Regions from separate parts of the Nocardia sp. NPDC003726 genome, predicted to be linked through region 1. Evidence: riboswitches for the same ligand, from Rfam matches in the RefSeq annotation. Region 1 holds a riboswitch; the other holds the start of a gene.
What was found. A riboswitch is a leader RNA that binds a small molecule or an ion and turns the genes downstream of it on or off. The one in region 1 is predicted to bind cobalamin.

Region 1 (8,598 bases):
TGCAGCAGCGCGCCGCTGACGAAGCGGTCGTTTCCTTCGCGCAAGGACTTCCAGGCACTGATCGGGTTGGAATCCGGCATACCGACCATTGTGCAGGACGGTTACGGTTACCAGCGAGTTCGGTCGGTTACGGGCGGGCAAATGTCGCCTGGCAGCAGTAGTACGGGGATGGTGAGGACAGTGCGGAACGGCGCACCGAACGGCATCGACGCCGACACGTTGCTGGACTGGTACGCGGAGACCGCGCGCGATCTGCCGTGGCGCCGCCCCGGCGTCACCGCATGGCAGATCCTGATGAGCGAGATCATGCTCCAGCAAACTCCGGTGGTCCGGGTCGAACCGATCTGGCGGGAATGGGTGGCGCGCTGGCCGGTGCCTTCGGCGATGGCCGCCTCGTCGCAGGCGGAAGTGCTGCGCGCCTGGGGCAAGCTCGGCTATCCGCGCCGTGCGCTGCGGCTGCACGAGTGCGCGAGGGTGCTGGCGAGCGAGCACGGCGACGAGGTGCCCGCCGATGTGGAGGTTCTGCTCGGGCTGCCCGGCATCGGCGCGTACACCGCGCGCGCCGTCGCCTGTTTCGCGTACGGACAACGCGTTCCCGTGGTGGACACGAACGTCCGCCGTGTGGTTGCCAGGGCGGTGCACGGGCGCGCGGAAGCGGGTAACCCCTCGTCGCGGGATCTGCCCGAGACCGAGGCGCTGCTGCCGCTGCGGATCGACCGCGCCGCGGTGTTCTCCGCCGCCCTCATGGAACTCGGCGCGACCGTATGCACGGCCCGCACCCCCGATTGCTCGCGCTGCCCGCTGCCGAGTTGCGCGTGGGTCACCGCGGGACGGCCGGCGAGCGAGGTGGTCCGCCGCACCCAGAAATACGAGGGCACCGACCGCCAAGCGCGCGGCAGGCTGCTGGATGTCCTGCGGCACGCGAGCGGGCCGGTGGAGCGGGTCCGCTTGGATCTGGCCTGGACCCGCGACCCGGGCCAGCGCGACCGCGCGTTGGACTCGCTGCTGGTGGACGGCTTGATCGAGCAGACGCCCGACGGCCTGTTCGCGTTGGCGGGCGAAGGCGGGGCCACCGGATTCGACAACTGACGAACGCCGCGATGATTCCGTGCCGCTAGCTGGCGAGCACTCGCCGTAGGAAGCGCTCGACTTCCGCTCGGTAGCGGTCGGGCTGATCGTCGTGCACGAGATGGCCCGCGCCCGGCACCAACACGTGTTCGGCGTGCGGATGGGCGGCGGCCATCTGCCGCATCTGCCCCGGCGGTGTGATGCTGTGCTCGCCCTCCAGCAGCAGCGCGGGCACCCGCACCGCATGCCATTGCTGCCAGAAATCGCGTGTCCCCCACTCCTCGGAGATATCGCGGAAGGTGGCGACCGAGCCGTGCAGCCGGTATCCCTCCGGCCCGTGTTCGAAGGCGTTCGAGAAGTAGCGCCCGGCGACCGGCCCGAAGAACGACAGCATGGCCTCCTCGTCGGGGAACGGTTGCGGCCACGCCTCGATCATCGCCGCCCAGTGCGCGGCGGTGCGGCCGGTGAAGTCCGGCGCGATGTCCTCGATCACCAGCGCGCGTACCCGGTCGGGGTGGGTCGCCGCGAATACCCAGCCGTGCAGCGCCCCCATCGAATGCCCGATCACGACCATCGGCTCTTCGATCGCGGCGGTGCGGGCGGCGAGGTCGGCGACGAAGGCCTCGGTCGTCAGCTCCGCGGGCGCCGGCCTGCCGTGCCCGGCGGCGTCGAAGGTGTAGACGTGGCCGTGCTCGCGCAGCCAGCCCAGCTGATCGCGCCACGTGCGCGCGCTGCCCATCAGTCCGTGCAGCAGCAGGATCGGCGCGCCTGCTCCGCCTTCGTCGTGCAACATCGGTTCGACAATACGAGGCACCGAGCATCTGCTCGGCGGCAGCCGCTAGCTTGGACACATGGCTGTTGTGAAGATCAACGCGATCGAGGTTCCCGAGGGCGCGGGCCCCGAGTTGGAGAAGCGGTTCGCCCACCGCGCGCACGCGGTCGAGAACTCCCCCGGCTTCCTCGGCTTCCAGCTGTTGCGCCCGGTGGCCGGAGAGAAGCGGTATTTCGTTGTCACCCAGTGGGACTCGGAAGAGTCCTTCGCGGCTTGGCGGGACGGGCCCGCGCGCGAGGCGCATGCGGGCGAGCGTCAGAAGCCGGTCTCGACGGGTGCGTCGCTGCTCGAGTTCGAGGTCGTGCTCGACGTGGACGCCAAACCCGCGAACTGACTGCGCGCCGCACCGCCGGGCAGGCCAGCCTGCCCGGCGACTCGCCCGACGCCGTGGTACGCCCGTGCCGGACCCGGTTGACGCCGAGGGTGTGCGGGTGTCACAGTTCGAGGGACAAACGCGAGGGTGACGCGGTAATTCCGGTGAGATTCCGGAGCGGTCGCGCCACTGTGTTCCACGCACCGAGTCCGGTGCCGGAAAGCCAGACACCGGCACCGTCGCGCCACCACCCTAAGGGACGCGTATCCCAAGGAGGACTCGAATGGCCATCGCGCATTCACCCAGCCGGGCAACCGATTCCCTGGCCACCGTGCTCGTCACGGTCGGTGTCGTTCTTCTCGCACTGCTCACGCTGTACCTGGTCGGCTTCGATCAGGGCGTCATCTCGCGCAGCGGGATGTACCTGCATGAGCTGATGCACGACGGACGTCACCTGCTGGGGCTTCCGTGCCACTGATCGGTTCGCTTCGAACCCTGCTGCTGCGCGGCCTGCTGGCCGGTCTGATCGCCGGACTGCTGGCCGCCACAGTCGGTTATTTCGTCGGCGAACCCAAAGTCGACGCGGCCATCGCCATCGAGGAAGCGCACAGCTCACACGCCGAATCGCCGGACGGGCACTCCCACGGCGAGCACGCCGAATCGCCCGGCGGCCATTCCCACGGTGACGAGGAAGAAGCGCTGGTGAGCCGCGGCGGCCAGAAGTTCGGGCAGTTTCTCGCCCTCGGCCTGGCCGGTCTCGCGCTCGGCGCCATCTACGCCTCGGTCGCGCACTTCGCGCGGCGCTACACCACGCTGTCCGGGCCGCGGCTCGCGCTGACGCTCGGTGTGGCCGGTTGGGCCGCGATCGTCGCGGTGCCGTTCTTCAAGTACCCGGCCAACCCGCCCGCGGTCGGCGACCCCGACACCATCAACGAGCGCACTCTGCTGTGGCTGGCCGCCGTTGTGCTGGGCATCGTCGCGGTCGGTGCGGCGGTGGCGGCGTTCACCGCGCTGCGCACCCAGCTGCCCACGTTCCGGCTGATCGGCGGCGTCGCGGCGTTCATGCTGGTCACCGCGCTCGGCTACGTCCTGCTGCCCGGCGTGAACGAGGTGAGCGCGGACTTCCCGGCCACCCTGCTGTGGCAGTTCCGGGTGGCCTCGCTGGCCGAGACCGCGACTCTGTGGGCCTGCCTGGCGCTCGGCTTCGCCGCGCTCACCGAGTTCGCCACACGCACCGATACTCCGGTATCGGTAGCGCCCGCTACCGCAGGGTGATTCGCGTTCGGAAGCAGTGAGGCAGTGTCGGCCCCATGACCGGCACTGCCTTTTCCGTCCGGCCCGCATCGCGGGGCGCAGCCCCTTCCGGACCGCCGCGCGCGGTGCGCGTCGCGTTCAACGCTCTGGTCGTCGCGTTGGTCGCGGGTAGCGCCGAGGCGATCGCGCGGGCCGCCCGCGATTTCTCGACGGCCGACCCGACGAGCCTGGCGACCGGGTTGGGCCTGCGCATCGCGATCTATCTGCTGGTGCTGGCCGTCGCGGTGCGTATGACTCGCGGCGACCGCTGGGCCCGCCTGCTGATCACCGTCGGCATCGGCGTGCTCGGTCTGCTGTCCCTGATCATCGAGCCGCTCGCCGCGGCGATGTCCGCGAACGAATTCCGCGATCTGTTCCGGGACACCCCACCCGTCGGCTTGCTGCTCGCGACGCTTCGTACCGTTCACGTCGTAGCCGTCCTGATCGCCATCCCGGCTCTCTACACCCGCCCCGCCCGTCGCTACTTCCGCGGACGCTGACTCCGTACCGGTTTCGTGCCCCCGCACTGTGGGGACACGAAACCGGTGGCCGAACTACGCGAGAGCGGCGTCGAGGGTGATGTGGTCGACGCCGGCGAGGGCCTTGCTGACGGGGCAGCCCGCCTTGGCGGCCTCGGCGGCGGCCTGGAAGGCGTCGGCGTCGATCCCGGAGACGCGGCCGCGGACGGTCAGCTCGATGCCGGTGATCCGGAAGCCGCCCGCCGGATCGGGGCCGAGGGTCACGTCGGCGGTGACGTCCAGGCTCTCCGGGGTGCCGCCCGCGTTGCCGATCTGCGCCGAGAGCGCCATCGCGTAGCAGGACGAGTGCGCGGCCGCGATCAGCTCCTCCGGGCTGGTGGTGCCGTCGGCCTCCTCGGCGGAACGCTTGGGGAACGACACGTCGTACTTACCGACCCCTGAACTGGCCAGTTCGACCTGTCCCGAACCCTCCTGCAGGGTGCCGGTCCAGGCAGTACGCGCGGTACGTGTGGGCATCACGGTCCTTTCGCCGATGATCGTTTGACGATTCAGCACGAACCTACCCCGGCCGGCTCGCCCCGGCGCACCGGTTCGCCGATCGGGTTCGCCTCGGCGCACCGCGCACCCACGCCGCGCGATCGGCGCGGTAAAGCGCGGCGCGCCAGACGAATCCGTTGTTCTACTCGGGATTCGTGATCCGAGCCAGCACGATGCCGCCGAGGATCAAAGCGAGGGCCAGCAACCGTCCCGCACCGATCGGGTCCTTGTGGACGACGATGCCGAGCGTGATCGCGCCGAGCGCGCCGATGCCGGTGAACACCGCGTAGGCGGTGCCGACCGGCAACGTCTGCATGGCCCGCGACAGCAGGTACACGGCGGTGACACCGAGAACGAAGCAGATCAGGGTCGGGACGAGCCTGGTGAAATTCTCGGTCGGTTTGATGCTCTGCGACCAGACGATCTCCACCAGTCCGGCGGCGGCGAGGACCACCCAGTTCATGTCAGTACTCCCTGGCCAGGTCACTCGCGGTCGCCAGAGCGCGAGCGTGGGACCTGTCGTGCTCGGCACGCAAGTGTGCCAGTGCCGGGTCTTGGCGCGAGTTGGCGTACTCCGCGTGCACGAAAACGGTGTCGGAAACCGCGAAATGGCCCGCGAAGAAGTCGCGCAAAAAGCGTTCCTGATAGTCATAGGCCGCTTTGGGAGCGCCGGGCGAATAAGCGCCGCCTCGCGCGCTCGTCACGACGAACCGCCGGTGTCCCAGCGACATTCGCGGAAAGGTCACCTGGTCCAGCCATGCCTTGAGCGAGGCCGGGATCGAGTAGTTGTACATGGGGGTGCCGATCAGGATCACGTCCGCCGCGAGCAGCTCGGCCAGCAGCGGCTCGACGACCTCCCACGCGGCAGCCTGTTCGGGAGTGCGCGCCAATCCACCGAGCCGTTCGGGATCCGTGCTCGGCAGCGCGAGCACGGCGTCGCACAGTTGGGTCCACGCCTCTCCGATAAACGGCACCGGCTGCGCGGCGAGGTCACGGTAGAGATAGCGGCCGTCCGGGTGCCGTACGCGCCACGCCTCCGCGAAAGCGGCGCTCAATTCCCGACTGATCGACCGCGGCCGAGCGCTGGCGTCGAGGTGCAACAAGGTGCTCATGATCGAACCTCCGAATAACCGGACGGAATGTCCATTTCTGCGGACGGGACAACCATACGACCGATGTGGACATATTGTCCACTTAACCCGGAATCGGCTACAGTCACGGCATGGAACCGCGATCCGACCTGCTCACCGGTCAAGGGCCGGGCCGGTCGGCGCCTGCGCCGGAACGCGCGGACGCCGCACGCAACCGGGCGAAAGTGCTCGCCGCCGCCGCGGAGTTGTTCGCCACCCGGGATCCGCGCACGGTGACGATGGACGACATCGCGAAGGCCGCGGGCGTCGGCCGCGGCACCCTCTACCGGCGTTATCCGGACACCGCCTCGGTGGCGGTTTCGCTGCTGGACGAACACGAGCGAGCGCTGCAACAGAAACTGCTTTCCGGCCCCCCGCCGCTGGGTCCAGGAGCTCCGGCCGCACAGCGGCTGGCCGCGTTCTACGCCGCGATGGTCGAATTACTCGATACACACGCCCATCTGGTGCTGGGCGCCGAAATCGGCGGAGCCCGCTTCGCGACCGGCGCCTACGGCTTCTGGTACGCGCATGTGCGAGGACTGTTGGCCGCGGCGGGAATTCGCGAACCGGACGCGCTGGTCGACCCGCTGCTCGCACCGCTGGCAGCGGAGGTCTACCGACAGCAACGTGAGCGCGGGCTGACCTCAGGACAGATCACCGATGCGCTGCGCGCCATCGCCGAAGCCGTTCTCGGGCCTCGGGTGAGTCCATGAACGACGAAACCGGCGGTGGACGACATCCACCACCGGTTTCGCCACCCCTCGTGGTTCACACCAGATCGCGTCCGCGCATCAGCCAAATCGTGCCGACCGCGAACAGCGCCAGATAGGCGGCCAGCACCACCAGCGATTCCGTCCGCGAAAGGACCTGCAGCACACCGGGCGTGGCGGGACCGTCCACGGTGCGCATCGCGCCCGCCAGCGACCCGGCCGCCGTGCCGGGCAGATGATCGGTGACCACTTCGATCGGCGCGAAGATCCCGGCGACGCCGCGCAACAGGTTCTCCACCACCAGCACCCAGACCAGGCCGAGCCCCACCGCGAGCGCGGGTCCGCGAGCGATGGCGCCGATCAGCGCCCCCGCCAGCGTCCACATACCGAGAATGGCGACGCCGGTCAGGATGCCGAGCAGCGACCGATCCAACGCGGGCGCGGTGAGTGCCTGCGACTGCGACGCCGCGATCAGCGCGGCGAGCGCGATGTCGGCGGCGAACGCCGCGCACACCAGCGCCACCACCACGGCCGCGAGGCTCACCACCACCGCGGCGACCGCCTGTACTCGCGAAGGCCCCTGAGTGAACGCCGTTTTCCAGGTGCCCCAACCGTATCCGCTGCCCACGGTCAGCGCGCCGAGAATGAGCATCAGCGCACCGCCGAACATGGCCATACCTTGGGTGAACACTTCGGGCACCGCGGCGGGCAGCATCTGTTGCAGCAGCACATCGCGCGGCAAGCCGTTGGACATCCGGCTGGATTCCCCGGAGGTGTAGGCCAGATAGTTGAACAGATAGGCGAACGTGAGGTTCAGCAGAATCCATGTGCCGAGAATGATCCAGAACGCGGGCCACTTGCGCAGCCGCAGCATCTCGGCCTTCGTGCTCGCGATCAGGTCGCGGATCGCCGTGCCGGTCATCGCGCGGTCTCCCATCCAGTCATCTCGAAGAACACTTCCTCCAAGGACTTCTCCTCGACCCGCAGTTCCAGCAGATCCGCCCCCGACGCCACGACCGCGCGCGCCACGGCGGGCGCGGTCACGGTGTCCGACTCGATCCGGATGCCTTTCGCGGTCAGCAACGCCGAGCGCGCACCCGCCAGCCGTCGCACCGCGGGCAGGGCCACCTCCACCGGCTCGGCGCGCAGCAGCAGCGACGAGTTGCCGCGCAGCTGCGCGACGGTCGCCTCGGTGCGCAGCCTGCCCTGCGAGATCACCCCGACCCGGTCGCAGATCGCCTGGACTTCGCTGAGCAGGTGGCTCGACAACAGCACAGTGCGGCCCTCAGCGGCCACAGCGGTGATCAGCTCTCGCATGTCGGCCATCCCCGCTGGATCGAGGCCATTGGTCGGCTCGTCCAGAATGAGCAGGTCGGGGTTGCCCAGCAATGCCGCGCCGACGCCGAGACGCTGTTTCATACCCAGCGAGTAGGTGCGGTACTTGTCCTCGCCGCGGCCGGCCAGCCCGACTCGCTCGAGCGCGTCTTCGACCTCCCTCCGCCCGAGCCCGCGATATTCGGCGAGCACGCGCAGGTTGTCCCGGCCGGAGAGGTAGGGATAGAAGCCGGGACCCTCGATGAGAACGCCGATCCGGCGCACCACGGCGGGGTCGCCGGGCCGATGCCCAGCGATCGTGACCGCGCCCTCGCTCGGGCGGATCAACCCGGCCAGCATGCGCAGGGTGGTGGTCTTGCCCGCGCCGTTCGGGCCGAGGAAGCCGTAGATCTCGCCGGACGCGACGCTCATGTTCACGTCGTCGACGGCGGTGTGCTCCCCGTAGCGTTTGGTCAACCCTCGGGTGACCACGATCGAATCTGCCATGCATCGAGAATCCGCCGCAGGCCCGGCGCGGACATCCGTCGCCGGGCGACTATCGGCATACGTAGCTGGAACGACGGCTCGGCCGGGATGCCGCCGCGACCGTCCGCCGACATCCGAATCGGCGCAATTCACGCGAAATACGTTGCAAGGCGGACGTCGAATCCCAGCCGGGCCGCATAGGCTACGTGGGTGCGGGTGGCAGGGATGACAGATCGGAGTTCGGTCGGCTGGGATTGGGGCGTCGCGCTCGTCGTCGCCGCGGTTCAGTTGGTCGGAGGCACTTTCGCGAACATGCGGCAGACCGGAGTGCACTCCCTGGACGTGCTCGGCTACCTGTTGTTGCTGGCCGGCCCGGTGGCGCTGATCTGGCGGCGCGCGCAACCGCTGCCCGTGCTGATCGTCGTCCTCGCCGTGT
Region 2 (8,598 bases), on a different contig from region 1:
TGGGTGAGGATCCGGCCGGGATTGGAGAAGGCCTCGTGCACCACCCACAGCGGGCAACTGCCGCCGACCCGGGAGAAGTGGAACGCGGTCGCGGACTGGCGTTTGGAGATGTTGCCGGCCCGGTCGGTACGGACGAAGAAGAACGGAACGCCACGCTGGCCCTGCCGTTGCAGGGTACTGAGCCGATGGCAGATCGTCTCGAACCCGACCTCGAAACGCAGACCGAGCAGGTCGATGTCGTAGCGCAGTTCCTCGGCCGAGCGCAGGAATCGGCCGTAGGGCAGCACCAGCGCGCCCGCGAAGTAATTGGCCAGCCCGATGCGCGCCAGCGTGCGGGATTCGCCGGTGAGCGAGGGGCTCTCGGCCAGCACGGCATCCAGCTCGGCCCCGTACAGCAGCAGGCCGAGCGTCGTCGCGATCTGGAAAGCGCGCTGGCCAGGACGCAACCGGCGAGCGAGCGTGAGCGTGCGGGTCTCCGGGTCGTAGTGGCGCTTGGGGACGGTGGGGTCGGCGCCGTCGCCGCGCACCAGAACGGTGACGCCGGCGCGCTCCTCGGCGATGCGGGCGAGCTGGCGGTCGAGCGAGCCGATGGTCAGCCCGGAGTTCTCGAACAGTTGCTCGGCGGCGATGTCCAGTTGTGGGATGTGGTTGTGGTGGTCGTAGAAGAAGTCGCGCACGTCCTCGTAAGGCATGGGCACACCGGGCGCGCCCGCAGGCGCGGACACCCGCGCCGACAGCAGGTCGAGCTGGTCGGTGGCGGCGCGTAGTCGGCGATGCATGGCGACGACGATCCTGGCGACTTCCGGTTGGCGGGTCGCCAGCTCTTCCACCTCGGTCAGCGGCGCGGTGTGCCCGCCCGCGGCGTCGACCAGCACTTCGTGCAGGTCGGAGACGAGCCGGGCGTCGGAATCCGCGGCGAAGAACTGGACATCCAGATCGAAGGTGGAATTCAGTTTCAGCAGTACGGGAATGGTGAGGGGGCGCTGGTCGCGCTCGAGCTGATTGAGGTAGCTCGGCGACAGATCCAGCGATTTCGCCAGAGCCGCCTGAGTCATCCTCCGCTCTTCACGCAATCGCCGAAGCCGGGCGCCCGCATACATCTTGCGCACGTGCACGATGGTAGCTGCGATTATTTGCAATCATCGCAATAACGCGCGTTATTACACACAAAACTCTGCTTTTGCCAGGTGTCCAGCAATGCATTCGATCTGCGTAGCGTGCGAAGAGAGGTTTTGCCGTCGCGGAAGTCGAGGACACCCTTCCCTACCGAACGATTGCTTGGTTCAATCGATCGGTTCCGGTATCCCGCTCCGGCGCCAGGAAGTGAGTAGAACGAATGCCCGATCCCGACGAACTCGTGCGTGCGATGTGCCGAAGCTGGTCCGATCCCGATCCGGACCGGATCAGCGCGTACTTCGCCGAGGACGCCGTCTACCACAACATTCCGATGGAGCCCATTGTCGGCCGCGCCGCCATCCGCGACTTCATCGCAGGCTTCCTGACCACCTTCGAGGCCATCGATTTCGACATCCACCACCAGATCGCCGCGGGCAACGTGGTGATGAACGAGCGCACCGACACCCTCCGCTCCGCCGGGCGCGAGACCCCGCTCGCGGTCATGGGCTTCTTCGAAGTCGCCGACGGCGTCATCACCACCTGGCGCGACTACTTCGACATGGCCGCCATCAACCGCGCTTTCGGCCTGTAGGAGCCTCAGCCGAAAAGATCGTTCGCGGATTCGGCCGTAGCCGCCTTGCGCGTCCAGGACTCGAGCTGGTCGAGATCGGTGCACCCGGCGATCTCGGCTCGGGTCCTCGCCGGGATGTCGATCCCGCGTGCTTCCAATACAAGGAAGAGAGCTCGCACCGCTTCTTCGGTCCGCCCCTCGTCGCGTCCTTGCGCCACGTACTTACGGGCGAAATCGCTCTGGTACTCGTACTTGAAGGTCGACGTCATCAGTTCCTCCAGTCGATGCCGGGCCGTCTTCGACAGTGCCGCGACAACAAGGTCATAGTACATTTTCGCCCGCTCGTCATCGGTACTCTGCAGTCCGGCGACACCACGCGGCCACCTGAGCGTCCGGTGTGACGATCATCAGGAAGACCGGGCACTGCAATCGAGCCCGGAGAGTGCTGACATACACCGGCCAAGCCCACTGTCGGGAGCGGTCACGACCGAGCTGCACTTCCAGCACGATGCCGGCCACGGCGATTCCCGCCGAATCGGTGCAGATCAAGGCGACATCGCCCCGGAACTCGGTGGGGCCGACGTCCGTGTAGTCGGATGACTCCGTGCGCGCGTCAGCGTACTCGGGTAGGGAGATGCCGAACGCGTCGGTGAGTAGACCGGCCGCCAGAATCGGCCGCGACCGGAACATCTCTACGAGCACTTCGTGCTGCTGTGTCGGCATGAGGTGAAAGATAGTAGGGCGCAGCGACATTCGGATTTGTGAAGTGAATTTTCATATCGATGGAACCGAATCGAGGACAGGCGCGTCGAAGGTAGGCAAGAGGGGAAAGACGGTGTCGTAGTCGACTTGTGAGGAGGGGTAGCCGATGGAGCGTTGTTCCGGGTGTCATACGGCGTGGCGGCGAGGGATGCGGGCGCGGGCGCGGGAGTTGCTGGTGACGCGGCGGGAAGAACCGTGTGATCGGTACACCCGACGGCGGCGGCAACCGCCTCGGCCGGAACCGGAGTCCAGCTGAGATGCGGAAGATCGGTGCCCCCTTCGACAGGCGAAGGGGGCACCGAATCAGCGATCGGCGGGCAGGATCACCGCACGGCCGCCGCCGCGGCGACCATATTGCGGAGCGAGGCTTCCACCTCGGTGCGTCCCCTGGTCTTCAAGCCGCAGTCCGGGTTCACCCAGAGTCGTTCGGCCGGAATGGCTTTCAGCGCCGCGCGCAACGATGCGGTGATCTCGTCCACGCTGGGCACACGCGGAGAATGGATGTCGTACACGCCGGGGCCGACGCCGAGGTCGAATCCCGCCGCGTTGAGGTCGTCGAGCACCTCCATGCGCGAGCGTGCCGCCTCGATGGAGGTGACGTCGGCGTCCAGCCCGGCGATCGCGTCGATCACCTCGCCGAACTCCGAATAGCACAGGTGCGTGTGGATCTGCGTCGCGTCGGACACCCCGGAGGTCGCCAGCCGGAACGCCCGCACCGACCAATCGAGGTATCCCGGCTGATCGGCCGCGCGCAGGGGGAGCAGTTCCCGCAAGGCGGGCTCGTCGACCTGGATGATCCGGATGCCGGCCGCTTCCAGGTCCACGGTCTCCTCCCGGATCGCCAGCGCCACTTGGCGGGCGGACTCGTCCAACGGCTGATCGTCGCGCACGAACGACCACGCCAGGATCGTCACCGGGCCGGTCAGCATGCCTTTCACCGGTTTGCCGGTGAGCGACTGCGCGTAGCCGATCCACTCGACGGTCATCGGCTCGCGCCGCGCGACGTCTCCGAACAGGATCGGCGGACGCACGCAGCGCGTCCCGTAGGACTGCACCCACCCCTGCTCGGTCGTCGCGAACCCGTCGAGTTGCTCGGCGAAGTACTGCACCATGTCGTTGCGTTCCGGCTCGCCGTGCACGAGCACGTCCAGCCCCAGCTCCTCCTGCAGCGCGATGACGTCCGCGATCTCGGCGCGCATCCGGCGCACGTACTCCGCTCGATCGATCTCGCCTTTGCGCAGCGCGGCGCGCGCCAACCGGATGGCCGAGGTCTGCGGGTAGGAACCGATCGTCGTGGTCGGCAGCGCGGGCAGCCGCAAACGGTCCCGTTGCAGTTCCCGGCGTTGTTCGGCGGGCGCGCGGCGGTCGGCGTCCGGCCCGAGCGCGGCCAGTGCGGCCCGCACCCGCGGATCGTTCAGCCGCGGATCCGACCTGCGCGACGCCAGCGCCGCGCGCACCTCGGCCAACTCGGCGGCGATCGCCTCCGTGCCCTGGGTCAATCCGGTCGCGAGCAGGCGTACCTCCGCGACCTTCTCCGCGCCGAACGCCAGCCAGGACCGCAGTCGCTCGTCCAGCCCGGTTTCCGCGGCCAGCGAGTACGGTACGTGCAGCAACGAGCAGGAACTCGAAACCGCCACAGGCGCAGCGGATTCCGACAAGGCGCCGAGTGTGGCGACGGCCCGGTCGAGATCGGTGCGCCATACATTGCGACCGTCCACGACCCCCGCGACGACCAGCTTGCCCGCCAGCGCGGAAATGGTGGAGATGTCGGCGCCCGCGGTGAAGTCGAGGGCGACCCCCTCTATCCCCGTGCTCGCCAGCGCCGGCAGTGCGGCACCCGGCTGCCCGAAGTAGGTCGCGACGAGCACCGCAGGGCGCTCGGCGGCGTCGGCCAGTTCCTCGTAGGTGACCTGCACCAAGCCGATCTCCTCCGCCGTGAGGTCGGTGACCAGCGCAGGCTCGTCGATCTGCACCCACTCGGCGCCGGCGACGGCGAGCCTGCGCAGCAGCTCCCGGTACAACGGCAGCAACTCGATCAGCCGGGCCAGCGCCGAACCGCCGGTCGCCTTCGCCAGCTTCAGGAAGGTGATCGGCCCGATCACCACCGGACGCGCGGGCACGCCCAGTTCGAGCGCTTCGCGCAGTTCCGCCAGCAGCTTGTCCGGGTGCAGCGAGAAGGAGGTGTCCGGGCCGATCTCCGGTACCAGGTAGTGGTAATTCGTGTCGAACCACTTGGTCATCTCCAAGGGTTCGACGGCGTCGGTGCCGCGTGCGGCGGCGAAGTACCGTTCCAGCGGGTCCGTGATCCCTGCGACCCGGGGCGGCAACGCGCCGAGCAACTCGGCCGTGTCGAGCATCTGGTCGTAGTAGGAGAACGTACCGACCGGAATGGAGTCCAGGCCCGCGGCTTGTAATTCGGCGAACTGGGCGTGCCGGAGTTCGCGCGCCACGGCGTGCAACCGACCGGCGTCGATCTTGCCTGCCCAATAGGCCTCGGTGGCCCGCTTCAGTTCGCGCCGCGGCCCCACTCGTGGAAGCCCGAGAACCGTCGCGGTGAACGACTTTTGCTGTGCAACAGTCACGATGTTTCTCCATTGCTGAGGACGAAAGCCATCGCCATACGGGCAGGCGGAGAACCCGGTGACATGCCGGTGATGTTCCCGGCCGAGGAGCCCGACACGTCAGCTGGTGATCCGCGCGCCCAATCCACGAGGCGGTGGCCGCCGGATACGGCGTACCCGGCACGGCTGGCAGGTCTTCGGACTCGCGGGCACCGGCCGTGCGGGCCGGCATACGCCGGATAGCTCCCGATGGCCGACCTACTGGCCGTCGCTTCCCGAGTCGCGGAGCCTTCCGGCTCGGTGAACTCAGTGCCTGGTGACGGCGGTCGTTCCTGCATACCGCTGCGGGACAGTCCCGGATTCCCACCGGGTTCCCTCTCACCCGCCGTGACGTCGCCGCACGGGCGGGCTCGACTCCGTCGCGCGACGTCGGGGCTCCATCTCGTCGTGCTGCGGTGAACCAGCTGCCCACTCAGCATAGGACGCGGCGAGGCGAGCAGATCGCGAGGGATGTCACGCCGGCAATTGCCCGGCCCGCGCGACGCGCAGCGATCGGGCGCCTGCTTCCCGTTCCGGCTACCGGCCCGCCCGCGCATGCGGACTCGGATCGCTCCATCGGCCATCCGGACGTCGGGCCATCCGGTAACCACCTTCTCGAACTCGCCGTTCGCCTGGTCCGCAGGTGCGGACGCGGGTCAGGCGAACTCGGCTCGATACCGCGCCCGGCCATCGGGCACCTGTTCGACGGCCCACGCCCTCGGACCTCCGCACCGATCCCGGCCTCCGGACAGCACATCGGTTGCTGCCGCGGCGCCCATGTGTCGGGCCGGTGAACGCAACTTCGCAACGGTGCTAGCCGGTCTTGTGAAGAGGTTTGCGAAGGGGGCTTCTGTGTCGGTGCGGTTCACGCGGCCGGGTACCTTAGGTCAATGTTCTCGAAAGTCTTGGTTGCCAACCGTGGCGAGATCGCCATCCGCGCCTTCCGCGCGGCCTACGAACTCGGCATCGGGACGGTCGCCGTGTTCCCGTACGAGGACCGCAATTCGGTCCATCGGTTGAAGGCGGCGGAGTCGTACCAGATCGGCGAGCCGGGCCATCCGGTGCGGGCCTACCTGTCGATCGAGGCGATCATCGAGGCGGCCAAGTCGGCGGGCGCGGACGCGATCTACCCGGGCTACGGGTTCCTGTCGGAGAACCCGGATCTGGCGGCGGCGTGCGCGCGGGAGGGCATCACCTTCATCGGACCGTCGGCCGAAGTGCTCGAACTGGCCGGTAACAAGGCGCGGGCGATCGAGGCGGCGAAGGCCGCCGGGTTGCCGGTGTTGCGTTCGAGCGCACCGTCGTCGGACGTGGAAGAGTTGCTGGCGGCGGCGCGGGAACTGGAATACCCGATCTTCGTCAAGGCGGTCGCCGGTGGCGGCGGGCGCGGAATGCGCCGGGTCGCCGCGCCCGACCAGCTGCGCGAATCGATCGAGGCGGCCTCGCGGGAAGCGGAGTCGGCGTTCGGCGATCCGACGGTGTTCCTGGAGCAGGCCGTGGTGAACCCCCGCCATATCGAGGTGCAGATCCTGGCTGATCAGCACGGGAATGTCATGCACCTGTTCGAGCGGGACTGCTCGGTGCAGCGGCGGCACCAGAAAGTGATCGAGCTGGCGCCCGCGCCGAATTTGGACCCCGCATTACGCGAGCGGATCTGCGCGGACGCGGTCGCCTTCGCCAGGCAGATCGGCTACTCGTGCGCGGGCACCGTGGAATTCCTGCTGGACGAGCGCGGCAACCATGTCTTCATCGAGATGAACCCGCGCATCCAGGTGGAGCACACGGTGACCGAGGAGATCACCGACGTCGACCTGGTGCAGTCGCAGCTGCGCATCGCGGCGGGCGAGACGCTCGAGCAACTGGGTCTGAGCCAGGACGCCGTGACGATCCGCGGCGCGGCCTTGCAATGCCGGATCACGACCGAGGACCCGGCCAACGGATTCCGCCCCGACACCGGCCGCATCACCGCCTACCGCACGCCCGGCGGCGCGGGCATCCGCCTGGACGGCGGCGCGAACCTGGGCGCAGAGATCGGCGCCTACTTCGACTCCATGCTGGTCAAGCTCACCTGCCGGGGCCGCGACTTCGGCGCCGCGGTGGCGCGGGCGAGCCGGGCGCTGGCGGAATTCCGGATTCGCGGCGTGGCCACCAATATTCCGTTCCTGCTCGCGGTGCTGGACGATCCCGACTTCAGGGCGGGGCGGGTCACCACCTCGTTCATCGACGAGCGTCCGCAGCTGCTGACCCTGCGCAGGTCCGCCGACCGCGGCACCAAGATCCTCGACTACCTGGCCGACGTCACGGTGAACAAGCCGCACGGCGAGCGGCCGACCACGGTGTACCCGCACGACAAACTGCCCGCGATCGATCTGAGCGTGCCGCCGCCGGACGGCTCCCGCCAGCGCCTGCTGCGGCTGGGTCCGGAGGGTTTCGCGCGGGCGTTGCGCGAGCAGAAGGCGGTCGGCGTCACCGACACCACCTTCCGCGACGCGCACCAGTCGCTGCTGGCCACCCGGGTGCGCACCAACGGCCTGCTGGGCGTGGCGGGGCATGTGGCGCGGTTGACGCCGGAGCTGCTTTCGGTGGAGTGCTGGGGCGGTGCCACCTACGACGTGGGGTTGCGGTTCCTGTACGAGGACCCGTGGGAGCGGCTGGCGGCGTTGCGGGAGGCGATTCCGAACATCTGTCTGCAGATGCTGCTGCGCGGCCGCAACACCGTCGGCTACACCCCGTACCCGGAGGCGGTGACCCGCGCGTTCGTCTCGGAGGCGACCGCCACGGGCATCGACATCTTCCGTATCTTCGATGCCCTCAACAACGTGGACCAGATGCGTCCGGCCATCGACGCGGTCCGCGAGACCGGCACCGCGATCGCGGAGGTCGCGATCAGCTACACCGGGGATCTGGCGAATCCGGACGAGTCGCTCTACACCCTGGACTACTACCTGAAGCTGGCCGAGCAGATCGTGGACGCCGGCGCGCACGTGCTGGCGATCAAGGACATGGCCGGACTGCTGCGCGCCCCGGCCGCGACCAAGCTGGTCACCGCGTTGCGCAGCAATTTCGATCTGCCGGTGCACGTGCACACCCACGACACCCCCGGTGGCCAGCTGGCCACCTACTTGGCCGCGTGGCAGGCCGGAGCCGACGCCGTCGACGGCGCCAGCGCGGCGATGGCGGGCACCACCAGCCAGCCCGCGTTGTCGGCGATCGTCGCCGCGGCGGCGCACAGCGAGTACGACACCGGGTTGAATCTGCAGAACGTGTGCGACCTGGAGCCGTACTGGGAGGCGCTGCGGAAGGTGTACGCGCCGTTCGAGTCCGGTCTGCCCGCGCCGACCGGCCGGGTCTACACCCACGAGATCCCCGGCGGGCAGCTGTCCAACCTGCGCCAGCAGGCCATCGCGCTCGGGTTGGGCGACCGGTTCGAGGAGGTCGAGGCGAAGTACGCCGCCGCCGACCGGCTGCTGGGCCGTTTGGTGAAGGTCACCCCGTCCTCGAAGGTCGTCGGCGACCTGGCGCTGGCCCTGGTCGGCACCGGCGTCGACG

Region 2: it holds a riboswitch for cobalamin, as region 1 does, so the genes downstream of both, metE (5-methyltetrahydropteroyltriglutamate--homocysteine S-methyltransferase) here and ACWDMM_RS26860 (CbtB domain-containing protein) in region 1, are expected to answer to the same signal.

The regions. Positions count from the first base shown of each region.
Region 1 is NZ_JBSFNF010000024.1:94,353-102,950, reverse strand. Features, by position in the region: gene ACWDMM_RS26880 (carbonic anhydrase) at 1-80, opposite strand, end outside; gene ACWDMM_RS26875 (A/G-specific adenine glycosylase) at 169-1,089, shown strand; gene ACWDMM_RS26870 (alpha/beta fold hydrolase) at 1,115-1,861, opposite strand; gene mhuD (mycobilin-forming heme oxygenase MhuD) at 1,920-2,234, shown strand; cobalamin riboswitch at 2,315-2,466, shown strand; gene ACWDMM_RS26860 (CbtB domain-containing protein) at 2,497-2,691, shown strand; gene ACWDMM_RS26855 (CbtA family protein) at 2,682-3,488, shown strand; gene ACWDMM_RS26850 (hypothetical protein) at 3,524-4,006, shown strand; gene ACWDMM_RS26845 (OsmC family peroxiredoxin) at 4,061-4,501, opposite strand; gene ACWDMM_RS26840 (DMT family transporter) at 4,665-4,985, opposite strand; gene ACWDMM_RS26835 (FMN-dependent NADH-azoreductase) at 4,987-5,634, opposite strand; gene ACWDMM_RS26830 (TetR/AcrR family transcriptional regulator) at 5,745-6,365, shown strand; gene ACWDMM_RS26825 (ABC transporter permease) at 6,421-7,284, opposite strand; gene ACWDMM_RS26820 (ABC transporter ATP-binding protein) at 7,281-8,183, opposite strand; gene ACWDMM_RS26815 (histidine kinase) at 8,388-8,598, shown strand, end outside.
Region 2 is NZ_JBSFNF010000008.1:102,476-111,073, forward strand. Features, by position in the region: gene ACWDMM_RS13275 (short-chain fatty acyl-CoA regulator family protein) at 1-1,109, opposite strand, end outside; gene ACWDMM_RS13280 (nuclear transport factor 2 family protein) at 1,337-1,708, shown strand; gene ACWDMM_RS13285 (hypothetical protein) at 1,714-1,956, opposite strand; gene ACWDMM_RS13290 (hypothetical protein) at 2,033-2,410, opposite strand; gene metE (5-methyltetrahydropteroyltriglutamate--homocysteine S-methyltransferase) at 2,773-5,034, opposite strand; cobalamin riboswitch at 5,182-5,411, opposite strand; gene ACWDMM_RS13300 (pyruvate carboxylase) at 5,940-8,598, shown strand, end outside.